Regions from separate parts of the Xanthomonas sp. NCPPB 3582 genome, predicted to be linked through region 1. Evidence: predicted binding sites of a transcription regulator. Region 1 holds the regulator's gene; the other holds the start of a gene.

Region 1 (9,433 bases):
GCAACCGTCACGGAGACATCTGCCACGCGTTCATCCAACCCTGCGGCTGTGCCGCCTGGTAAGCCCACTGCGGAGAATTTGCTTGGACAGCTGCTTGCCTTGATCGAGGGCAGCCAGACCATCTCCGACTTCACTCCCGAGCGTCTGAATTCGGCGATGGGGCAGGTGGTTCAGTTCGTGAGAGACGATGAACGCCGATACCGCGCTTTTGGCCCGCTCACCAAAGAGTGGAGTTACGGCTTTGGTGTCGATGAAACCAAGCTCGATGGACGCTGGTTCGAATTTCGTTTTGATCGCAATGTGGCTGGCGCATCGCCCCCGATGACCGAGATCTGCGGCCTGGACTTCGACCGCTTTACCCAGCAGCTTGAATTAATGGGATTCGCGCGCGAGCGCAATATCGTCGAAGACGGGCGCTGGATGAGTGATTTCTTTACGCGCCCAGGAATGCGAGTAGAGGTCTTTCCGCGAGGTGAGGCTGCGGAACCGCAAGCGTTGGTAGCGCACAAATGCGTCGAATGGGTCTACATCCGAATGGAGGTATTGCTGCCGGTGGAGATGCCGGCTGATACGCCCAGAGTTCCGTAGACACTCAAGACCCTCGTTGCGCGTAGCGCCGTTCAAACTCTACAGGGGACAGGTCACCAGTTGAACCGTGGCGGCGGTTGGGGTTGTAGAACATCTCGATGTAGTCGAATACCTCGGCGCGTGCGGCGTCCTTGGTGGGATAGATCCGTCGCCTGATCCGCTCGCGCTTGAGCAGGCCGAAGAAGCTCTCCACGGGTGCGTTGTCGTGGCAGTTGCCACGCCGACTCATGCTGCACACCAAGCCATGGGACGCCAGGAAACTCTGCCAGTCATCGCTGGTGTAGACCGACCCTTGGTCCGAGTGAACCAAGCAACCAGCGTTGGGTTTGCGCCGCCACACCGCAGACAACAAGGCCTGCACGACCAACTCGGTGTCGGCCCGATCGCGCATCGCCCAGCCGACGACTTGCCTGGAAAACAGATCGATCACCACAGCCAGGTACATCCAGCCTTCGTGCGTGCGAATGAAGGTGAAATCGCTCGCCCAGGCCGTGTCCGGCTCGGTCACGTCGAACTGCCGATCCAGCAGGTTGGGTGCCGCCTTGCACGGCGTTCCGCCATGGAAGCGCGGTTTGCGACCATAGCCCACCTGGGCACGCAGTCCCTCGGCGCGCATCAATCGATGCACACGATGGCGACTGCAACGCTCACCCAGATCGCGTAGATCCTTGGCGATCTTGCGATGCCCATACACACTGCCGCTAGCCAGCCAGTGGTGCTTGATCAGCCCCAGCAGGCGTTCGTCTTCCTTGGCGCGCTCACTGTCGGGCGAGCACAACCAGGCGTAATAGCCCGACCGGTTGACCCGCAATACCCGGCACATCGCACAGACCCTGAATTCCCTGCAGTAGGCTTGCATGAAGGCGTACTTTGCCTTTACCCCTTGGCAAAGTACGCGGCGGCCTTTTTTAGGATGTCGCGCTCCTCGGTGACGCGGCGCAACTCGGCCTTCAGGCGCCGAACCTCGGCGCTCTGGTCTACCTCGGCGCGCTGTACCACGCCGGGCTTGCCGAACTTGCGCAGCCAGGCGTACAGGCTGTGCGTGGTGACACCCAGCCGCTCGGCGACTTCTGCCACCTTGAACCCACGATCGGTCACTTGCCGGACCGCCTCGATCTTGAACTCATCCGTATACCGCTTGCTGCTCATAGACACCTCCGAATCGACCATTTTCCATGGCCATGAGATGTCTAGGAAACCCTGGGCGTATCAATCGCTCGACTCTGGTGACATGACGTTTGTGTTAGGTCACGAACTGCAACATGGTATGTACAGTCCGGCCGCGGCTGCTTCGCGTGAGGAATTTAAAACCGCAGCGAAGCAGATAGCCCAAACTACGCACGATTATTCCGACGCCGCGGAAAAGGTGTTATCAAGCAATCGAGCAGATGAAGCTAGCGCGGAAATCGCAGGCTGGAATGCAGTCGTTAGCAGGGTGCGGCAATCAAATCCGCATGCCTCTCTGGAGGATATCTATCGGGAGGCACCAGGCCGTGTACATGACTTCATCGATCGCACCGGCGGTATGCCGCAATTCAATTACGCGCTTAAGCCCAACCTCACTTTGAACGCAGACATGACAATGCCCGCAACTGCGGCTAACGTCGAAGCGATGGGTGCTAACTTCTTCGACAAGCCTGCCGCGAACACGCGCATCGGACATGCAGGCCAGTCCGACTACACCAACCACTACGGGCCATGGGTGGTGGCCACGGCCGCCATCTATGAGCGGCAATACAACAAGCCAAAGCCCGGCGAGCCAGAACAGCCGATGATTCTGAATATGCGACGTCTGGGATTGAAAGAAGAAATACTCGAGCGCAACGGCATTGATCTAGGCAGCAATACGCGCCCGATGCCTTACCTGGATAGCAGCACCCAGCCACCGACGCCGGGTTTGTTCCAGCACAGCAAGAACACGCATTTGCATGTCTCGCCGATCTCTGCACAAGAGCTGGAGCAGGAGCTCCGTGCACGTGAAGCCCAATCGCAAGGAACATCAACTCAGCGCCTTCCGGCAGACCCAGGTCATGAGGATCACCAGCTCTACCGGCAGATCAAGGATGGGGTGCAGAAGCTCGATACCGAACATGGCAGGCAGTGGGATGCATCAAGCCAGCGCATGACCGCCAGCCTGCTTGCGCTAGCGAAAGAGGAAGGACTGTCGCGGGTGGACCATGTCGTTCTCAATACCCACACGTCCAAGCTGGCCGGCGGCGAAAGGGTCTTCGTCGTGCAGGGCGCTCTGAATGACCCGGCTCACCAGCGTGCCTATATGCCAACCGTGGACGCCGTGCAGACACCAGAGACCCAGTCGTTCGATCGCCTGCAGGCAATCAACCAGACTCAGGCCCAGGCGCGCGAACAGCAGCAGGCGCTGGAGCAGTCCCAGCAAGCCGTCAGCCAGTCTGGTCCGTCGATGACGCGCTGAGTGTTTCGCAACGAGATAACGGGGGCCAAATAACGGTTCCCAAATAGGGCAATAAGGGAAAGGCGTTGGCCGGACTGCTGCAGCGCTGGCAATCCATCGCCTTCTCCCGCGCGTGGGAGAAGGTGGCGCACAGCGCCGGATGAGGGCGGTTGAGGTCGTGCGCTGCATCTGGGGACAACGCGAGACCGCTGCCCCCATCCGACCTCCGGGCACCTTCCCCCGCAAGCGGGGGAAGGAGAAACGCTCGCGGGAAAAGGGGGGGACCCATGCGAGAAATCGTCTGCACGAGCGCGTAGCGAGATCTTCGGAAACGACAACGGCCGCTGTGTGCGGCCGTTGTCATCACTCAGGCAACCGGGGGCGTATCCCGAATCCCGAAGCTCAATGATCGCTGGAGCGCAAGCCATCCACATCCAGGATCAGCGCCATGCGGCCGTCGCCGATCAGGGTGGCGCCGGCATAGCCGGGCAGGCCGCGCAAGGCGCGGGGCAGGGGCTTGATCACCACTTCCTCGCGGCCGCGGACCTGGTCCACTACCAGGCCGAAGCGGGTTTCGCCAGCCTGCAGCAGCACCACGGTCAGCAGCGGCGGCTGGTCCGCCGTCACGCCCAGCCAGCGGCGCAGGTCGATCAGGGGCAGGGTATGCGAGCGGCGGTCGAGCACGGCGCGGCCGTCGAACCAGCCCAGCGAGGTCTGCGGTGCGTGCAGCACTTCCACCACGCGCGCCAGCGGCAAGGCGTAGACGGCTTCGCCGGCCTGCACCAGCAGGGTCGGCAGGATCGCCAGGGTCAGCGGCACGCGGATCATGAAGCGGCTGCCGCGGCCCAGCTCGGACTGGATCTGGATCTGGCCGCTGAGTTCGCGGATGCGCGACTGCACCACGTCCATGCCGACGCCGCGGCCGGAGATATCGGTGACTTCGGCCTTGGTCGAGAAGCCCGGCATGAAGATCAGGTGCAGGCACTCGTCGGTGCTCAGGCGGGCGGCGGCCTCGGCGTCGATCAGGCCCTTGCCGCGGGCGATCTCGCGCAGGCGCTCGGGGTCGATGCCGGCGCCGTCGTCCTGGATTTCGATACTGACGTAGTCGCCTTCCTGCTGCGCGGACAGGCGCACATGGCCGCTACGAGGCTTGCCGGTGGCTTCGCGCAGGGCCGGCGATTCGATGCCGTGGTCGATGGCGTTGCGCACCAGGTGCACCAACGGGTCGGCCAGGGCTTCGACCAGATTACGATCGAGCTCGGTTTCGGCGCCGATCAGTTCCAGCTCCACTTCCTTGGACAGGGTGCGCGCAACGTCGCGGGCCACCTTGGGGAAGCGCGCGAAGACCTTGCTCACCGGCTGCATGCGGGTGCGCATGACCGCGGTCTGCAGGCGGGCGGTGGCGATGTCCAGCGTGCTCACCGCGCGGTCGAGTTCTTCGTCGCGCAGGCGGGTGCGCAAGGTCTTGAGGCGGTTGCGCGAGAGCACCAGTTCGCCAATCAGGTTGACGATGGCATCCAGGCGCTTGGTGTCCACGCGCACGGTCTGTTCGGCTTCGGCACCGGCCTTGGCGGCCGCCTTGGGGCCGGCCTTGGCGCCGGGCGCTGCGGGTGCGTGGGCGTCATCGTGTGCCGGAGCGGCAGCGGCCTTGGGCGCCGCCTTGACCGCTGGCGGGCCGCTCTTGGCATCGAACTGCGCAATCAGCGTGGCCGGTGCGTGCGGCACGGGTTCGCCCGAGCCCATCGCGTCCAGCATGGCCTGCAGATAATCCAGCGACTGCTGCGCGGCATCGAAGTGATGCGCTTGCAGCACCGCCTGGCCGGAGCGCGCCATGCCCAGGGTTTCCTCGGCGGCGTGGCACAGCTCCACCATCGGCTTGATCGCCAGGAAGCCGGCGCCGCCCTTGAGGGTGTGGAAGCCGCGGAACACCGCGTTGAGCTGGTCGGCTTCGTCTGGCGCCTGTTCCAGCGACACCAGCTGTTCGCCGAGGCGGTCCAGGATCTCCTGGGCCTCGACGATGAAATCGGCAGCAATATCGTCTGGAACAGCACTCATGGTTACAACCCCAATCCGGACAGCAGGTCGTCGGCGTCGTCCTGCGACACCGCGTGACGGTCCAGGCCCTTGACTGCAGGACCGGCAAGACCGCCGTCGTCTTTCTTCGGCTCGGGATTCTTCGGCGGCAGGCCGAGTGCACCGAAGCCCTCATGCACGCGGCGCACGATCCCGGCCACGCGGCGGATGATCTGGCCGCTCAGGTCCTGGTAGCTCTGCGCCAGCGACAGCTCGGTGAGGTTATGGCGCATCTTGTCCATCAGCGCGCCCTGGTCCTGATTCAGGCCACCGTCGCGCAGCTGGTTGGCCAGCACGCGGCATTCCTCGACCAGGTCCAGCGTGCGATGGCTGGCCTTTTCGGTCATTTCCACCACGTGGTCCAGGCGCGAGCAGGCATCGTCCAGTTCGCCGGCTTCTTCGGGCAAGGTGGGCAATTCGCCCAGGGCCTGTCCGAGTTCGCGGGCGAGCCGGCTCAGGCTCTGCATCATCGGGCGTGTGCGCAGCGCGGCGAGGTGATCGACCTCGCGACGCCAGGCGATCTGGTCACCGCTTTCCAGTGCATCGAGCGCGCTTTGCAGGCGCTCGATCAACGCGGCACGTTCGGCATCGGCTTCCACGGTGGCGTTCATCAGGCGGTCGCCGCCAGACGTTCGAACACCTTGCCCAGCTTCTCTTCCAGCGTCTGGGCGGTGAACGGCTTGATGATGTAGCCGTTCACGCCGCACTGCGCGGCTTCGATGATCTGCTCGCGCTTGGCTTCGGCGGTGACCATCATCACCGGCAGGTGCTTGAGCTTGGCGTCGGCGCGGATGTTGCGCAGCAGGTCGATGCCGGTCATGCCGGGCATGTTCCAGTCCGTCACCACGAAGTCGAACGGGCCCGCGCGCAGCGCAGCCAGCGCGCTGTTGCCGTCTTCGGCCTCTGCGGTATTGGTGAAGCCAAGATCCGCCAACAGATTCTTGACGATACGTCGCATCGTCGAGAAGTCGTCCACGATCAGGATCCGCATGTTCTTGTTCACATCAAGCTCCTAACACGAAAAAAATCAATCGTCATTTTCGACACCGGCATCGGCCAGTTCGAATACCTTGAGGCGGCCGCGCAGACGCACCACGGCCTGGCCATGGATCTGGCACACGCGCGATTCGCTGACACCGAGCACGGCGCCGATTTCCTTCAGGTTCAATTCCTGTTCGTAGTACAGCGACAGCACCAGCTGCTCGCGCTCGGGCAACTGGCCGATGGCCTTGCCCAGCTCGCGGCCGAATTCGCCACGCTCCATCATCTGCTGCGGATTGGGCCCGCCCTTGGCGGTGGTGTCCAGCTCGCCGTGATCTTCGATGCGCGATTCCAGGCTCAGCACCTGGCCGCGCGCGGCATCTTCCATCAGGCGCAGATACTCCGGCAGCGGCATTTCCATCGCGGCGGCCACTTCGGTGGCGGCGGCGGCACGGCCGGTGTTCTGCTCGATCTTGCGCACTGCAGCAGCGGCGTCGCGGGCGCGGCGGTGCACCGAGCGCGGCACCCAGTCGCCACGGCGGATCTCGTCGATCATCGAGCCGCGGATACGGATCGAGGCATAGGTCTCGAACGAGGCGCCCTGTTCGGAGTCGTAGCTGCGCGAGGCCTCGATCAGGCCGATCATGCCGGCCTGGATCAGGTCGTCCACTTCCACGCTCGCCGGCAGGCGGGCGGCCAGATGGTGGGCGATGCGGCGCACCAGATCGGCGTGCTGGGTCACCACGTCGTTGGCGTTGTTGCGTTGCACGGCGCGGTATTGCGCGCTAGCGGTCGTTGCGGTGGCGGTGCTCATGCGGCCACTCCCCGTTGAATGATGCGTTCGACAAAGAACTCGACGTTGCCGCGCGGCACGGTGGGGGCCTGCCAGCGCGAGGTACGGCGCGCGATTTCTGCGATGGCCTGCGCCGACGGACTGGCGGGGTAGGCCTTGATGACGGGTTGCTGACGCTGCACCGACAGGCGCAGCCAGTCGTCCTGCGGCACGTGGCCGAGGTAGTTCAGCGACACGTCGCCGAGGAACTTCTCGCAGACGCGCGAGAGCTTGTCGTACAGCAGGCGGCCCTCGTTGGGGTCGCGCACCATGTTGGCGATGATCTGCAGGCGGTCCACGCCGCGTTCGCGCGAGAGCACCTTGATCAGCGCGTAGGCGTCGGTGATCGAGGCCGGCTCGTCGCAGACCACCACCACGGTGTCCTGGGCGGCCTGGCAGAAGGTCAGCACGCTGTCGGTGATGCCGGCGGCGGTGTCGATGACCATCACATCCAGGTCGCGTTCCAGTTCGGAGAACACGTTGACCAGGCCGATGTGCTGGGCCGGGGCCAGTTCTGCCATGTGGCGGCGACCGGAGGCGGCCGGCACCACCAGCACGCCGCCGGGGCCTTCGATGATCACTTCATCGAGCGTGCAGCGGCCGGCGATCAGGTCGGCCAGGGTGTACTTGGGCGAGAGCCCCAAGACCACGTCCAGGTTGGCCAGGCCAAGGTCGGCGTCCAGCAGCAGCGTGCGTTTGCCCATGTCGGCAAGCGCTACGGCCAGGTTGGCGGAGATGTTGGTCTTGCCCACGCCGCCCTTGCCACCGGTCACGGCAATGGTGCGCACCGGGCCCAGGGGCTCGGGACGGGTCGCCGACAGGGGGAAGGCGTTGGTCAGCTTGGCGTATTCACGCGACTGCATGGTTGTGCTCCGGAGTACAGGGCTTATCGGCAGCGCGCCGCAAATCTTCAAGACGAAGAACGAGACTGGCGGCATTGGCGCGGTGCAGGTCGTCGGGGACCCGCTGTCCGTCAGTCACCCAGGTGATGGGCATCTGGTGATCGACCACCACCGACAAGGCGCTGCCGAAGCGGCCGGTCTCGTCGAGTTTGGTCAGCACCACGCCTTGGGGCTTGGCGTGGGCGAAGCGGCGCACGACCTCGTCGAGGTCGGCGAAATGCGAGTTGGCGGGCAGCACCAGCAGCGAGGTGACCTGCTGGGCGGCGCGCAGCCAGTTCAGCTGGGCGGCCAGGGCGCGGTCGCGCTGGCCCATGCCGGCGGTGTCGATCAGCACCAGCTTGTAGTCGCGCAGGCGGTCCAGCAGTTCGAGCAGGCTTTCGGCGCTGTCGGCCTCGTGCACCGCGATGCCGAGCTGGCGGCCGTAGCTGTGCAGCTGCTCGCGGCCGCCGACGCGCAGGGTGTCGGTGGTGACCAGGGCCACGTCGCGCGGGGCGTGCTGGGCGGCGAAGCGCTGGGCCAGCTTGGCGATGGTGGTGGTCTTGCCGGCACCGGTCGGGCCGACCAGGGCGATCACGCCGCCGCGTTCCAGCGGGTCGACCGGGGCCACCGGCAGGCGCTTGGACAGCAGGCCCAGCATCAGCCCGCGGCCGCGGTGCAATTCGGTATCGGCCGGGATCTGCATGGCGACGTCGCGGGTCAGGCCGGCGTCGAAGCCATAGTCGTCCATCAGTTCCAGCGCCTGCGCACGCACCGGGGAGCCGCGCAGGCGCTCGTCGGTGAGGCGGTTCATTTCGCGCTCGATCATCTGCCGCATCAGCGCCAGTTCGCCGCGCAGCTGCTTGAGTTCTTCGTCGTTCTGCGGGATCGGCGCGGCGGCGGCCGGCACCGCGGCCAGGGCAGCGGGGGCGGGCGGGGCGACCACGATCGGCGGCAGCGCGGCCGGCGGCAGGATCTGCGGCAGCGCGTCGTCCAGATCGAAGTCGGCTTCGTCGTCGAAGGTGTCGTCGTCCTGGTCCTGGGCGGCGTAGGCGGGGGCGGGGGCGGCAACCGTGGCGGCCACGACCGGGGCCGGGGTCGGGGCGGCCTGCACGGCCGGGCGCTGCACCGGGGCGGTGGTCAAAAAGTCGGCGAACAGTTGCTCCGGCACCGCCGACAGCGCGTGTTCCTGGCGCTGCACGACCGGCGCGGCCAGTTCCTGCACGGCCGGCATCGGCGCGGCGCTGCGGATCGGGGTGGCGACCGGGGCCTGGCGTGGCACGCTGGCCGGCTGGCGCAGGGCCATGGCGGCGATCATGTCTTCGGCGGCGCTGGCCACGCGCTGGCGGTGGCTCATACCGGTCTCGGCAGCCGGCTTCAGCGGGGCGTGGACCGGCGCGGCGGGACGGGTAGCGACTTGCGCCGGGGCCTGCTGCACGGGAGCCTGCTGCACCGGCGCGGCGGCGGCCGGGGTTTCGCGGGCGGTTTCCAGGGCGCGCTGCACCAGCTCTTCGTCGTAGTTGCTGGCGGCGACGATCTCGATGCCTTCGGCGGTACGACGGTTGGACAGGATCACGGCATCCGGGCCGTGTTCCTCACGCACCATGCGGAACGCGGTGCGCATATCCGGGGCGACAAAGCGTTTGATCTTCATGCCAGTTGCCTCCAGGA
Region 2 (12,596 bases), 250 kb from region 1:
ACTACGCCGGCAAGTGGCTGGTGCTGTACTTCTATCCCAAGGACAGCACTCCGGGCTGCACCACCGAAGGGCTGGACTTCAACGCGCTGCTGCCGCAGTTCAAGAAGGCCGGCGCGGCGGTGCTGGGCGTCTCGCGCGACTCGGTGAAGTCGCACGACAACTTCTGCGCCAAGCAGGGGTTCGCCTTCCCGCTGGTCAGCGATGGCGACGAGGCCTTGTGCCGCGCCTTCGACGTGATCAAGGAAAAGAACATGTACGGCAAGCAGGTGCTCGGCATCGAGCGCAGCACCTTCCTGCTCTCGCCCGAGGGGCGCATCGTGCAGCAATGGCGCAAGGTCAAGGTGGCCGGCCATGCCGACGCCGTGCTGGCTGCGTTGAAGGCGCACGCCAAACAGTGACATCCCTCGTTTCCCGCGTCCTCCATCACCCTGCCCCGGCAGGCGTGATGGCTCGCCCCTGCTCCATCACCTGGAAGACCCAATGACCCGAGGCAAGCGCATCTACGTGCTGGACACCAACGTGCTGATGCACGATCCCACCGCGCTGTTCAAGTTCGAGGAACACGATGTGTTCCTGCCGATGCAGGTGATCGAGGAGCTGGACAACGCCAAGAAGGGCACCTCCGAAGTCAGCCGCAACGCGCGCCAGGTCAGCCGCTTCCTGGACGAATTGCTGGAAAACACCAATGCCGAGCAGATCCAGGCCGGCATCCTGCTCAGCCACCCGCAAGGTATCCAGCTCAAGGGCCAGGCGGCGATCGGCCGGCTGTACTTCCAGATCCACCCGATCGACCCCGGCCGTACCTTCGGCGCGATGTTGCCGGACAACAAGATCCTGGCCTCGGTGCTGGCGCTGCGCGAGGAAAACCCGGATGTGCCGGTCATCCTGGTGTCCAAGGACATCAACCTGCGCATCAAGGCCTACATCAGCGGCCTGGTCGCCGAGGACTACCAGAACGACCGCGCGCTGGACGATTTCAGCCTGCTGTTCACCGGCGCAGTCGAACTGCCGGAAGATTTCTGGCAGAAGCACAACGAAGACCTGCGCAGCTGGAACGAGCGTGGCCGCACCCATTACGAGATCGTGCTGGCCGAGGACGAGGACTGGTATCCCAATCAGTACCTGTACCTGCCCGGCGACGACGAGGTGGAACTGCGGGTGGCGCGGGTCGGCGGCGGCAAGGCCACGCTGTGCCTGGTCGACGACTTCCGCCACACCCAGCACGCGGTATGGGGCATCGCGGCGCGCAACCGCGAGCAGAATTTCGCGCTCAATGCCCTGATGGACCCGGAGATCGACTTCGTCACCCTGCTCGGCACCGCCGGCACCGGCAAGACCCTGCTCGCATTGGCTGCCGGCCTGGCGCAGACGATGGACCAGCAGCGCTACCGCGAAATCATCATGACCCGCGCCACGGTCAGCGTGGGCGAGGACATCGGCTTTCTGCCGGGCACCGAAGAAGAAAAGATGACCCCGTGGATGGGCGCGCTGACCGACAACCTGGAAGTGCTCACCCACAACCAGGAAGGCGGCTCGTGGGGCCGCGCGGCCACCAACGACCTGCTCGCCAGCCGCATCAAGATCCGCTCGATGAACTTCATGCGCGGGCGCACCTTCCTGTCGCGCTATCTGATCCTGGACGAGGCACAGAACCTCACCCCGAAGCAGATGAAGACGCTGATCACCCGCGCCGGCCCCGGCACCAAGATCGTGTGCCTGGGCAATGTCGAACAGATCGACACGCCCTACCTCACCGAAACCACTTCGGGCCTGACCTACGCGGTGGACCGCTTCAAGGCCTGGCCGCACAGCGCGCACATCACGCTGCGCCGTGGCGAGCGCTCGCGCCTGGCCGACTTCGCCTCGGAGGTGTTGTGATGCGCCCCCTGCGCGGCGCCTTGGCGCTTGCGGCGATCGCGCTGGGCGGCTGCGCCAGCACGCCCTCGCCGTCCAGCGTGCCGACCAACCTCAAGAGCGGGCAGTCCTGGATCATCAGCCGCCAGGGCATCGCCGAGCAGGTGCTGGACACCTGCTCGCGCGACAGCCCCGCCCGCCAGCCCGGACGCATCAGCGGCTACTGGGCACCCAGCCCGAAGCAGATCGAACTGCTGGAGTCGCGCCAGGATGCACTGACCCCGACCATTGCCGAACCGCGCGAGTACGACCGCCAGTACGTGGGCGTGGTGATCCAGGGCCAGCAGCTGATCTACATCAACGCCTTCAAGCTGCCCAACGACCCGCCGGTCAAGCCGGCCCGGGAGGCGATCCGGGTCTGCGACGGTGGCAGCGCGTTCTGGGGTGCGCTGTACGACCCGCAGACCGGGGCGTTTTCGGAAATCGCCGTCAACGGCAGTCCCTGACGCGAGGCTGCTTCGCGCCAGCGGGCGCACGCCTCGCATCCGCTTGTGCACAGGCGCCGCCCGGGCAGTGCAGAATCGGCACATGACCACGCCCAGCACGCTGTCCGCCTTGACCATCGCCGGCTCCGATTCCGGCGGTGGTGCCGGTATCCAGGCCGACCTGAAGACCTTCGCCGCGCATCGCGTGCATGGTTTGTCTGCCATCACCGCGCTGACCGCGCAAAACACCCGTGCGGTCACCGCGGTGCATGTTCCGCCGGTCGCCTTCCTGCAGGCGCAGGTGCAGGCCTGTTTCGACGACTTCCAGATCCAGGCGGTGAAGCTGGGCATGCTGGCCAATGCCGAGGTCATCCATTGCGTGGCCGACCTGCTCGAAACGTATCGCCCCCCGTTCGTGGTGCTGGACCCGGTGATGGTGTCCACCAGCGGCGCGCGCCTGCTCGAGGACGCCGCGCTGGACGCACTACGCAGCCGCCTGCTGCCGCTGGCAACGCTGATCACGCCCAACACGCCCGAAGCCGAGCTGCTGACCGGCCGCCGCATCGACGATGCGGATGCCGCCGAGCACGCCACCGCGGCCCTGCTCGATCTCGGCGCACAGGCGGTGCTGCTCAAGGGCGGTCACCTGCTGGAGGGCGCGCGCGTGATCGATCGCTTCGATGACGGCGTCACCCAGGACGTGTTCCTGCATCCGCGCCTGCAGGTGGATGCGCACGGCACCGGCTGCAGCCTGTCGGCGGCGATCGCCGCACAGCTGTGCCAGGGCCTGTCGCTGCTCAACGCCTGCGAAGCGGGCATCGACTATGTGGCGCGCGCCATCCGCATCGGCCAGCGCCCGGGCCATGGCGAGGTGCTGGTGCTCGACCACTTCGGCGCCGCGCCCGGCGCATGAGCGTGCACAGCCACACCCTGACCGCCAGTGCGGCGGATGGACACCGCTGGCAGGTGATCCGCTGCGCGCCCGTACAGCCGGTCGCCTCGCCGCTGTGGCTGCCGGCATTGGGCGTGGCGGCACGGCATTACCTGCCTTTTGCGACGGCGCTGGCCTCCATAGGCATCGCGGTGTATCTGCACGAATGGCGCGGCAACGGCAGCAGCACGCTGCGCCCATCGCGCCAGCACGACTGGGGTTTTCGCAGCTTGCTGGCCGATGACATCCCGGCCAGCCATGCGCTGATGGCGCTGCACGATCCGCAGCACCCCCACATCGTCGGCGGCCACAGCCTGGGCGGGCAGCTGGCCTGCTGCCATGCAGCCTTGCAGCCGGCGCGCATCGCGCAGCTGTGGCTGGTCGCCAGCGGCTCGCCGTACTGGCGACGGTTCCCGCGCCCCATGCGCTACGGGCTGCCAGTGGCGTATCGCCTCCTGCCCTGGCTGGCACGCGTGCAAGGCGTGCTGCATGGGCGCTCGCTGCGCTTTGCCGGCACCGAGGCGCGCAGCCTGATCGCCGACTGGGCCCGGGTCGGTCGCAGCAATCGCTATCGCGCCGCAGGCACCGCATGGGATCTGGAACGCGCGCTGGGCGCGCTCACCGTGCCGATCACGGCGGTGACCCTTGCCCGCGATCACTTCGGCCCGCCTGCAGCGCTACAGACATTGCTGCGCAAGATGCCGCACGCACCAGCCGCTGTGCAGCCGCTGGACGATCTACAACTTGGGGTGCGCAGCGATCATTTCGCCTGGATGAAAGCGCCCGCCGCGGTGGCTGCAGCGCTGCTGGGTATGCGAAACAACGCGGTCGACGGCACCCGAAGTTCACAAAGGGATTGACGACCCATGCGGGCATCCGCATAATTCCGCTCCTGACGAGGCGCCCGTAGCTCAGTTGGATAGAGTACCTGGCTACGAACCAGGCGGTCGGGAGTTCGAATCTCTCCGGGCGCACCATCTTCAGAGAAGTACAAAAAGACAGCAGTGAAGCGCTGTTTTTTTCCAGTTAAACGTCCGCTTGCAACGCATCGGATGGGCAAGACAAAAACAAGATATGCGCCCGTAGCTCAGTTGGATAGAGTACCTGGCTACGAACCAGGCGGTCGGGAGTTCGAATCTCTCCGGGCGCACCAATCTTGAAGAAAACGACCAGCTTGCTGGTCTTTTTTTTGCCTGTCGTCCTGGCCCGGATTCATCGATGAGGCAGCATCGTCGCCGATCGCACCACCGCGCAGGCCGTGGCACCGTCGGTCGTTGATCGCCGCGCTCCTTTCACGCACGCGCGCGCCGATGATCACATCGTCGCACCTCGCGCCTCCACGTCGACGGCCACCACCACCGGCGGCAACGAGGTCACCGGGTAGCCGGCGGCGTGCCATGCGTCCAGCCCACCCAGCAACGGCCGCACGTCGCGATAGCCGCGCGCGCGCATGCGCCCGGCCAGCCATGCGGCAGACACTTCGCCCGGGCACGCGCAATAGATCACCACCGTACGTTCGCGCGGCACGCTGGCAAGGATCTGCGCAAGCTGTCGCTCATCGGCGAACACGGCGCCGGGAATCGTGTACGGCTGCAGATCGCGGTACCCGGGTGCACGAATGTCCAGCACCGTCGGGCGCTGCTGCGCATCGCCATCCAGCAACGGCAGCAGTTCGTCCACCGCGATGCGCGCCTGTTCCAGCGACCGCAGCAGGCTATGCCGGCGCCACCAGCGCCAACCGACATAGCAGGCCAGCAGCGCCGCCAGCACCACCACCGCACCGGACCCCAGCTCGGACAGGAACGCCAACACGTCCTGCACCTGGTCGGCGAACAGCGCCCCCAGGCTCAGGCCGGCCAGCGCCCACAGCGCGGCCCCGAACGCGTCGTAGCGCAGGAACGCCGCCAGCCGTACCTGGCTGGCACCGGCCATCGGCACCGACACCATCGACAGGCCGGGCACGAACTTGGCCACTGCCAGCACGCGCACGCCCCAGCGCGAAAAGAACCGCTCGGTCTTCTTCATGCAGGTGTCGCGCGACAACGACAGGCGGCACAGCGACTGCAAGGTGCGGTTGCCGAAGCGGCGGCCGGCCAGATACCAGGCCAGATCGCCAAGCAGGCTCGCCAGCACCGACAGCCCCCACGCCGCCAGGCCTGCCAGCCAGGCATCGCCGCCGCCCGCCAGCGCGTAGCCTGCGCCCACCAGCACCAGCGTCGGCAGTGCCGGCACCGGCAGCCCGAGCGACAACGCCAGCACGTTGGCGAACACCAGTGCCAATCCGTACTGTTCGATCAAGCCTTGCATGCGGGGATCCTGCGCGACGGCAAGCAGGCATTATCCGCGCTTGCCTAACCGCGCGACTGCCCGGCGGCAACGGAACGATACGTTTCAGCCAGCGACTGCGACCAGCGCTCGAACAGCCCCGGGCGACGCAGCGCCTGGCGCCACCAGTTCAGGGCCTCGCCCTCCTCGCCCGGCCGCCACGCCAGGTAGAAGGTTTCATCGGCCTTGCGTGTCTCCACCGGCACCTCCTGCAGGCGCCCATCCTGCAACGCGCCGCGCGCATAGGGCTCGGGCAGGAAGCCATAGCCCACACCGGCCAGCTGCAGCAGCAGCTTGGTGTGCATGTCGGGCACGGTCAGCACATCGCGCCCGGACAACAGGCCCACGGTGCGCGGCAGCAACCGCCGTGCCGAATCGGCCACCGCGATCGCCCGGTGGTCGGCCAGCTCGGCCGGCCCCGGCAGGTTGGCGCCCGCCAGCGGATGGCTGGACGCCACCGCGAACACGAACCGCACGCTGCCGATCGGTTCGGCCACATAGCCGCCACCGCTCGGCCCCTCGCCCGCCGCCACGATCAGGTCCACCCGCCGGTCCAGCAAGGCCTCCCAACCGCCGGATAGCGATTCGCTCAGCACCCGCAGCCGCGTGCTGTCGGCCACCTGGTAAAACGCCAGGATCTGCGCCTGCAGCAGTGTCGTCGGCAGGATCGCATCCAGCCCGATCGCAAAGTCCGATTCCCAGCCCGAGGCCACCCGCTGCACCCGCACTTCCAGCTCCTGCGCCGCGCGCAGCAGGTGGCGGCCTTCGCGCAGCAGTTCGCGCCCGGCCTGGGTCGGGGTTGCCTTCGGCCCAAACCGCTCGAACAGCTGCACACCCAGGTCCTCTTCCAGCCTGGCCACCGTGTAGGAGATGGTCGAGGGCACTTTGAACAACATCTTGGCGGCGGCGGCGAACGAGCCGCGCCGGTCGATCGCATCCAGGATCTGCAACGCGTCCAGGCTGATTTTCATTGTTCGATTTTTTCGATAATAGCGGCCAAATCTACTCGCTTTTTCTTCCTCGTGCAGAGGCGGAGACTATGCCTCAAGCCGCTGGCACACCGATCCACACCCCAGCGCCAATTCGAATCTACCAAGGAGAAGCAGCATGTTGAATGTCCGCAAGAGCGAAACCCGTGGCCGCGCCGAGCATGGCTGGCTGTCCTCGCGCCACACCTTCTCCTTCGCCAGCTACCATGACCCGCGCCATATGGGCATCGGCCCGCTGCGGGTGATCAACGAGGACAAGGTGCAGCCGGGCGAAGGCTTCGGCACCCACGCCCATCGCGACATGGAGATCATTTCCTACGTGCTGGGCGGCGCGCTGGAACACAAGGACAGCATGGGCACCGGCTCGGTGCTGCACTATGGCGATGTGCAGCGCATGAGCGCCGGCAGCGGCGTCACCCACAGCGAGTTCAATCATTCGTCCAGCGAGCCGGTGCACTTCCTGCAGATCTGGGTGATGCCCGAGCGCGCCGGGATCGAGCCGAGCTACGAAGAAAAGCACTTCGCTGCCGACAGCAAGCGCAACCAGCTGCGCCTGATCGCCTCGCCGGGCGGTGACGATGGCTCGCTGCGCCTGCATCAGGATGCACGGCTGTATGCGTCGATCCTCGATGGCGAGGTCCGCCTGCAGCAACCGCTGGCCGAAGGCCGCATCGGCTACGTGCAGGTGGCGCGCGGCAGCCTCACCGTCAACGGGCAGGTGCTGTCGGCGGGCGATGCGGTGCAGGTCATCGGCGAGCCGGAGATCGTGCTGGCCGATGCCCGCGATGCCGAAGTACTGGTGTTCGACCTGCCCAAGTAAGCGGACAGGCGTACACGCTTCCCTCGCCGACAGATGGGCGTAGCAGGCAATGAGCGGCGCCCTGCTTCAGTGAGGCGTCGTCTCTTTCTGCGCAGGCACTGGCCTGGCCGGTCTTCTGCGGACGCGCCGATCTGCAGCCATTGCCTGCACCTGGCCTGCGCTTTGGCACCGCATCCAGACAGCGCGCACTGGGTGGCCTCCAGCCGCATCGTCAGGTGACGGCAAGGCGCCCGGGATCCCCGAGGGTACAGGCGCGATCGAAACTGGCGAGGCAGAAGGCAACGCGGGCAGCATTCGCGCTTTAGGGCGGCAGTGTCGCTCTTCGCTCGGGACCGGGCAGATCCTGCGCGGACGTACCGCTGTCCGGATTGCCCTGCAAACACGCGGCCGTGCAACTTCCATCTGCGTCGTATCGACGCTGCGCCAGGGCGCGGGACGATGTGTCGATCCGCCATCGACCTGGACCAGGCACCGTCGTCGCGGCGCCCTGCCCGGCTGATACGCATCAGGCAGCCTGCGGGCGGAGCCGCTGCGCGGTAGCATCCGCAGTGACGGCATGCGGGACAGCGCCCTCGGCGTCGCCGTTGACCAGCGCAAACAACGCATCGGCATCGGCCTCCAGCACACGTGCCGACCGCGCCAGGTCATCCACCATCTGCGCCTGGTCGCGCGCCTGCACGCCGATCGATTGCAAGGCGGTGTTGGCGGTGGAGATATCCTGCGCCTGCTGGTGACTGGCAGCGGCGATCTGCTCCACCGTCGCGGTCACGCGCAGCACCGATGTCACCAGATCCTGCATCACCACACCCGCCTGCTCGGCCAACCGCGAGCCATCGCCCACCTGGTCGGTCGCATTGTCGATCAACGAGCGGATCTCCCGGGCCGACACGCTGCAGCGCTGCGCCAGGCTGCGCACTTCGGTGGCCACGACCGCAAACCCACGCCCCTGTTCGCCGGCGCGCGCGGCCTCCACGGCTGCATTGAGCGCCAGGATATTGGTCTGGAAGGCGATGCCGTCGATGACCTCGATGATCTGCCCGATCCGGTCGGTGGCCGAACGAATGCCGGCGGTGGTCTGCACCACCTCGGCGATGACATCGGCACCGCGCCGCGCCACTGCCGCGGAATCTTCGGCCATGCGCTGGGCCGAGCCGGCGTTCTCGGAATTGGTGCGCACGGTGGCAGCCAGCTGATCGATGGTACCGGAGGTCTGCGCCACCGCACCGGACTGCGCGGAGGCGCGCTTGACCAGCTCCTGGTTGCTGACGGAAATATGGTGCGACTCGCGCTGCACGTTCTGCGCAACGCTCATGGTCTGCCGCATGAGATCGCGCATGCGCTCGGCCGAGCGCACCTGGTCGGTCACGTCGGTGGCGTACTTGACCACCTTGTACGGCCGCCCGGAGACATCCAGGATCGGGTTATACGAGGCCTGGATCCACACCGGGCTGCCGTCCTTGCGCAGGCGGCGGTAACGCCCGGCGTCGAATTGGCCACGCGCCAGCTTCGCCCAGAAATGCCGGTAGTCCTCGGACGCGCGGTAGGCCGCATCGACGAAGATCCCGTGATGCTGGCCGATCGCCTCTTGCGAGGAGTAACCCAGGATCGCCAGGAAATTGTCGTTGGCCGTCAGCACCCGACCGTCCAGGTCGAATTCGATCACTCCCATCACCTTGTCGATGGCCTGGATGCGACCATCCGCATCGGCCGAATCGATCACCTGGCGGGTGACGTCGGTGGCGTACTTGACCACCTTGTAGGGCCGCCCGCGCTCGTCGAGCACCGGGTTGTAGGAGGCCTGGATCCAGACGTCCTGGCCGTTCTTGCCGATGCGCTTGTAGCGACCGGCGTCGAATGCGCCGCGTCCGAGCGATTCCCAGAACGCGCGATACGCCGCGGACTGACGCGTGGCCGCATCCACGAACATGCCATGGTGCTTGCCGCGGATCTCCTCCAGCCGGTAACCCATGACCTGCAGGAAATTCTGGTTGGCATCGAGCACCGTGCCGTCCAGCGAAAACTCGATGACCGCCATGACCTTGTCGATCGCATCGATGCGTCCTTCGAAATCGGCGGTCTGGCGCACCTGCGCGGTGATGTCGGTGGCGTACTTCACCACGCGATAGGCCTTGCCCGCGCGATCGAGCAAGGGGTTGTAGGAAGCATTGATCCAGACTTCGCGCCCGTGCTTGTCCAGCCGGCAGAAGCGCCCTGCACTGAAGTCGCCGCGACGCAGCGCCTCCCATAACTGGCGGTAGCTTTCGCTGTCGCGATCGTTTGCGGTGACGAACATGCGGTGGTGCTGGCCGACCACCTCCTCCAGCCGGTATCCCATCAGCGACAGGAAGTTCTGGTTCGCATCCAGGATGCGCCCATCCAGATCGAATTCGATCACCGCCATCACCCGGTCCACTGCGTTGGCCTTGTGCTGCAGACCGCGACCCCGGGAAGAGAACAAACGTCCAAGCAACGGTAGGCGCATCACGTCGAAATCCGGGATAGGGGTCACGTCCCTTAGCGACATCCGTGCGCATAACTTGATCCTTATTCACCCAACGCATCGTCGAGCGATTCGGACGTGGCGAACCTCGATCCAACCGAACCGACCAGGCCGCTACGCCACGGACGCGGCAACGGCAGGGCCGTGGCCAGGCACTCAGCTCGCAAGGCAGCTGCTGTCGGAGCAACAACGCCGACCATCTGGTCATGAGCAACGTGCAACTACGACCAGCGCAGACGTCGTCTCGGACACCGCTTGCGCAGCTGCAAGGGCGAGCGCCGCACTGACACAAGCAGCCCTGCATTTTCCGGACACACGCGACTGGCTCCCAACGCTTTCCCGACAGGCACCGAGCGACTCAGGCAGGCAGCAGACCGGTCGTCAGCAAACCAGGTTGCAAGCAACCAGCCTGCATCGCCGTGCCGCAGGTTGGCGGGCCGATCGGAGCGTTGCAGCGTGCCGAGGCCCCACGTGTCGTTTTGAATCCAACGGCAGGCGCGCGTAGAACCACGCGCCGATAGCGATGCCGGCAGCGCCGAGGTCGGGTCCTTGCAGATAAAACTCAAGCTCGTCCAGCGAACGTGCAGGCACGCAACCCTGCGGATGCACGTATAAGCGACCAGCTCCAATCGCCCCGGCGACCACGATGGGAGCCCTCGGCCAGGAACACGCAGACCGACACGGCGACCACAAGGTGATGCATCACAACCGGCTCGGCCGTGTGTCTGCACTGCACCGGTGCTCATCGGCGCTGCTGTCGTGCCGGCCCTCGCAAGCCGAATGCGCACACCGAGCATGCAAAATAAAACGCCCGCAAATCAATGATTTGCGGGCGTCTAGAACGCTGGCGGAGCGAGAGGGATTCGAACCCTCGATAGAGCTTTTGACCCTATACTCCCTTAGCAGGGGAGCCCCTTCAGCCACTCGGGCATCGCTCCAGTTTTTGCGGCCTGCCGCGATGTCCGTGGCAGGCCGCGAAGAATACCGGGTAAGAGGGGCTAACGTAAACCCTTTAGTACGATCAATTCGAAGAATCGTCGCCGTGGTGCGCGCCAGAGGCCACCGGCTCGTCCCCACGCTGGATGCGCTGGTAGATTTCTTCGCGATGCACAGCAACATCCTTCGGTGCGGTGATGCCAATACGCACCTGATTACCCTTGACGCCGAGCACGGTGACAGTGACCGAGTCGCCGATCATCAAGGTTTCGCCTACCCGGCGAGTGAGGATCAACATTTTGCAAATCTCCTGGAACCGGTGGGTTTCCCACCAGCGTCGACGGCCTCCTGAGTGAGACGCGCCCTAGGTAAAGGGAATAGACCAGAAATGGTAGCGGGACATCCTGCTAGCCAGCAAGGCATAGCAGGACAAGTGTTCAGCCCAAGTGTTGCTTGACCCAGGAGGGCACGCCGTCGAGAGCGGTCGCAAGGGCGGGCCCATCCTCGCCACCACCCTGGGCGAGATCCGGACGGCCGCCGCCCTTGCCCCCGATCTGACTGGCGATATGGCCGAGCAGTTCCCCTGCCTTTACCTTGCCAGTTGGGCTCCCGTTCACACCGGCAACCAGGGCGGCCTTGCCCGCCGATGCACCGGCCAGCACGATGACCGAATCGCCCAGCTGTTGCTTCAGGCGGTCCATCGCCTCGCGCAAGGCCTTCGCATCGAATCCTTCCAGACGCACGGCGACGACCTTGACCCCGGCCACATCGACTGCACCGGCGCCGAGATCGGCAGTCGCGCCGGAGGCCAGCTTGGCCTTCAACGATTCCAGCTCACGCTCCAGGCGCTTCTGACGCTCGGTCAGCGCGCGTACCTTGTCCACCACTTCACCGGCATTGCCACCCAGCAGACCGGCGGCCTCGGACAGACGCCGCTCCTGGTCGGCGACATAATCCAGCGCACCCTGCCCGGTCACCGCTTCGATGCGACGCACGCCCGAAGACACACCGCCTTCGGAAGTGATCTTGAACAGACCGATGTCGCCGGTGCGGCTCACATGCGTGCCGCCACACAACTCGGTCGAATAGCCACCCATCTTCAGCACGCGCACGCGCTCGCCGTATTTCTCGCCGAACAGTGCCATTGCGCCGAAATCCAGCGCTTCCTGCATGGCCATGTTGTGCACTTCGACGCTGTGGTTGGTGCGCACCTCGGCATTGACCTTGCGCTCGATCACCGCGAGTTCTTCCGCGGTGATCGGCTGGAAATGCGAGAAGTCGAAACGCAGCCGGTCCGGCGCCACCAACGAGCCCTTCTGCTGCACATGTGTGCCCAGCACTTCGCGCAACGCAGCGTGCAGCAGGTGCGTGGCCGAATGGTTGAGGATGGTCTTGCCGCGGCGCTGTACATCGATGCCGCCCGCCAGCACATCGCCCAGCGCAAGCGCGCCTTCGGTGATGCGCCCCACGTGACCGTGGAACTGGCCGGCGAACTTCTGGGTATCGGTGACGTCGATCGACACATCGGTGTTGCTCAACTGCCCGCTGTCGCCGACCTGACCGCCGGACTCGGCGTAGAACGGCGTGCGATCGGTGAACACGATGACCTCGTCGCCGGCCTCGGCACGTTCGACCGGGCGGCCCTGCTTGAGCAGGGCGACGACCTTGAGGGCGTCGGCGTCATGCGCCTCGTAACCCAGGAAGACGGTTGGCGACATGCTGGCGACCAGATCGGCCGGCAACGCGACGCCGCCGC

Evidence for each region. The regulator FliA, encoded in region 1, starts transcription of late flagellar genes. The targets are predictions, from matches to a motif close to TAAAGTTTNNCNNNCNNNGGCCGATAA.
Region 2: a site for FliA is predicted at 9,919-9,945, ahead of ACCQ05_RS12680 (methyl-accepting chemotaxis protein). Genes of this name have one in related genera too.

What each region holds. Positions count from the first base shown of each region.
Region 1 covers NZ_CM192968.1:2,755,150-2,764,582, reverse strand. Annotated here, with positions in the region: gene ACCQ05_RS11685 (hypothetical protein) at 1-588, shown strand, start outside; one part of gene ACCQ05_RS11680 (IS3 family transposase) at 593-1,500, opposite strand; one part of gene ACCQ05_RS11680 (IS3 family transposase) at 1,500-1,737, opposite strand; gene ACCQ05_RS11675 (XVIPCD domain-containing protein) at 1,820-3,019, shown strand; gene ACCQ05_RS11670 (chemotaxis protein CheA) at 3,401-5,053, opposite strand; gene ACCQ05_RS11665 (protein phosphatase CheZ) at 5,056-5,682, opposite strand; gene cheY (chemotaxis response regulator CheY) at 5,682-6,074, opposite strand; gene ACCQ05_RS11655 (RNA polymerase sigma factor FliA) at 6,099-6,866, opposite strand; gene ACCQ05_RS11650 (MinD/ParA family protein) at 6,863-7,747, opposite strand; gene flhF (flagellar biosynthesis GTPase FlhF) at 7,734-9,416, opposite strand.
Region 2 covers NZ_CM192968.1:3,008,563-3,021,158, forward strand. Annotated here, with positions in the region: gene ACCQ05_RS12630 (peroxiredoxin) at 1-398, shown strand, start outside; gene ACCQ05_RS12635 (PhoH family protein) at 481-1,878, shown strand; gene ACCQ05_RS12640 (hypothetical protein) at 1,878-2,360, shown strand; gene thiD (bifunctional hydroxymethylpyrimidine kinase/phosphomethylpyrimidine kinase) at 2,443-3,252, shown strand; gene ACCQ05_RS12650 (alpha/beta hydrolase family protein) at 3,249-4,130, shown strand; tRNA gene ACCQ05_RS12655 (tRNA-Arg) at 4,171-4,247, shown strand; tRNA gene ACCQ05_RS12660 (tRNA-Arg) at 4,347-4,423, shown strand; gene ACCQ05_RS12665 (DedA family protein/thiosulfate sulfurtransferase GlpE) at 4,585-5,577, opposite strand; gene ACCQ05_RS12670 (LysR family transcriptional regulator) at 5,622-6,566, opposite strand; gene ACCQ05_RS12675 (pirin family protein) at 6,703-7,404, shown strand; gene ACCQ05_RS12680 (methyl-accepting chemotaxis protein) at 7,910-9,862, opposite strand; tRNA gene ACCQ05_RS12685 (tRNA-Ser) at 10,750-10,842, opposite strand; gene csrA (carbon storage regulator CsrA) at 10,926-11,138, opposite strand; gene alaS (alanine--tRNA ligase) at 11,278-12,596, opposite strand, start outside.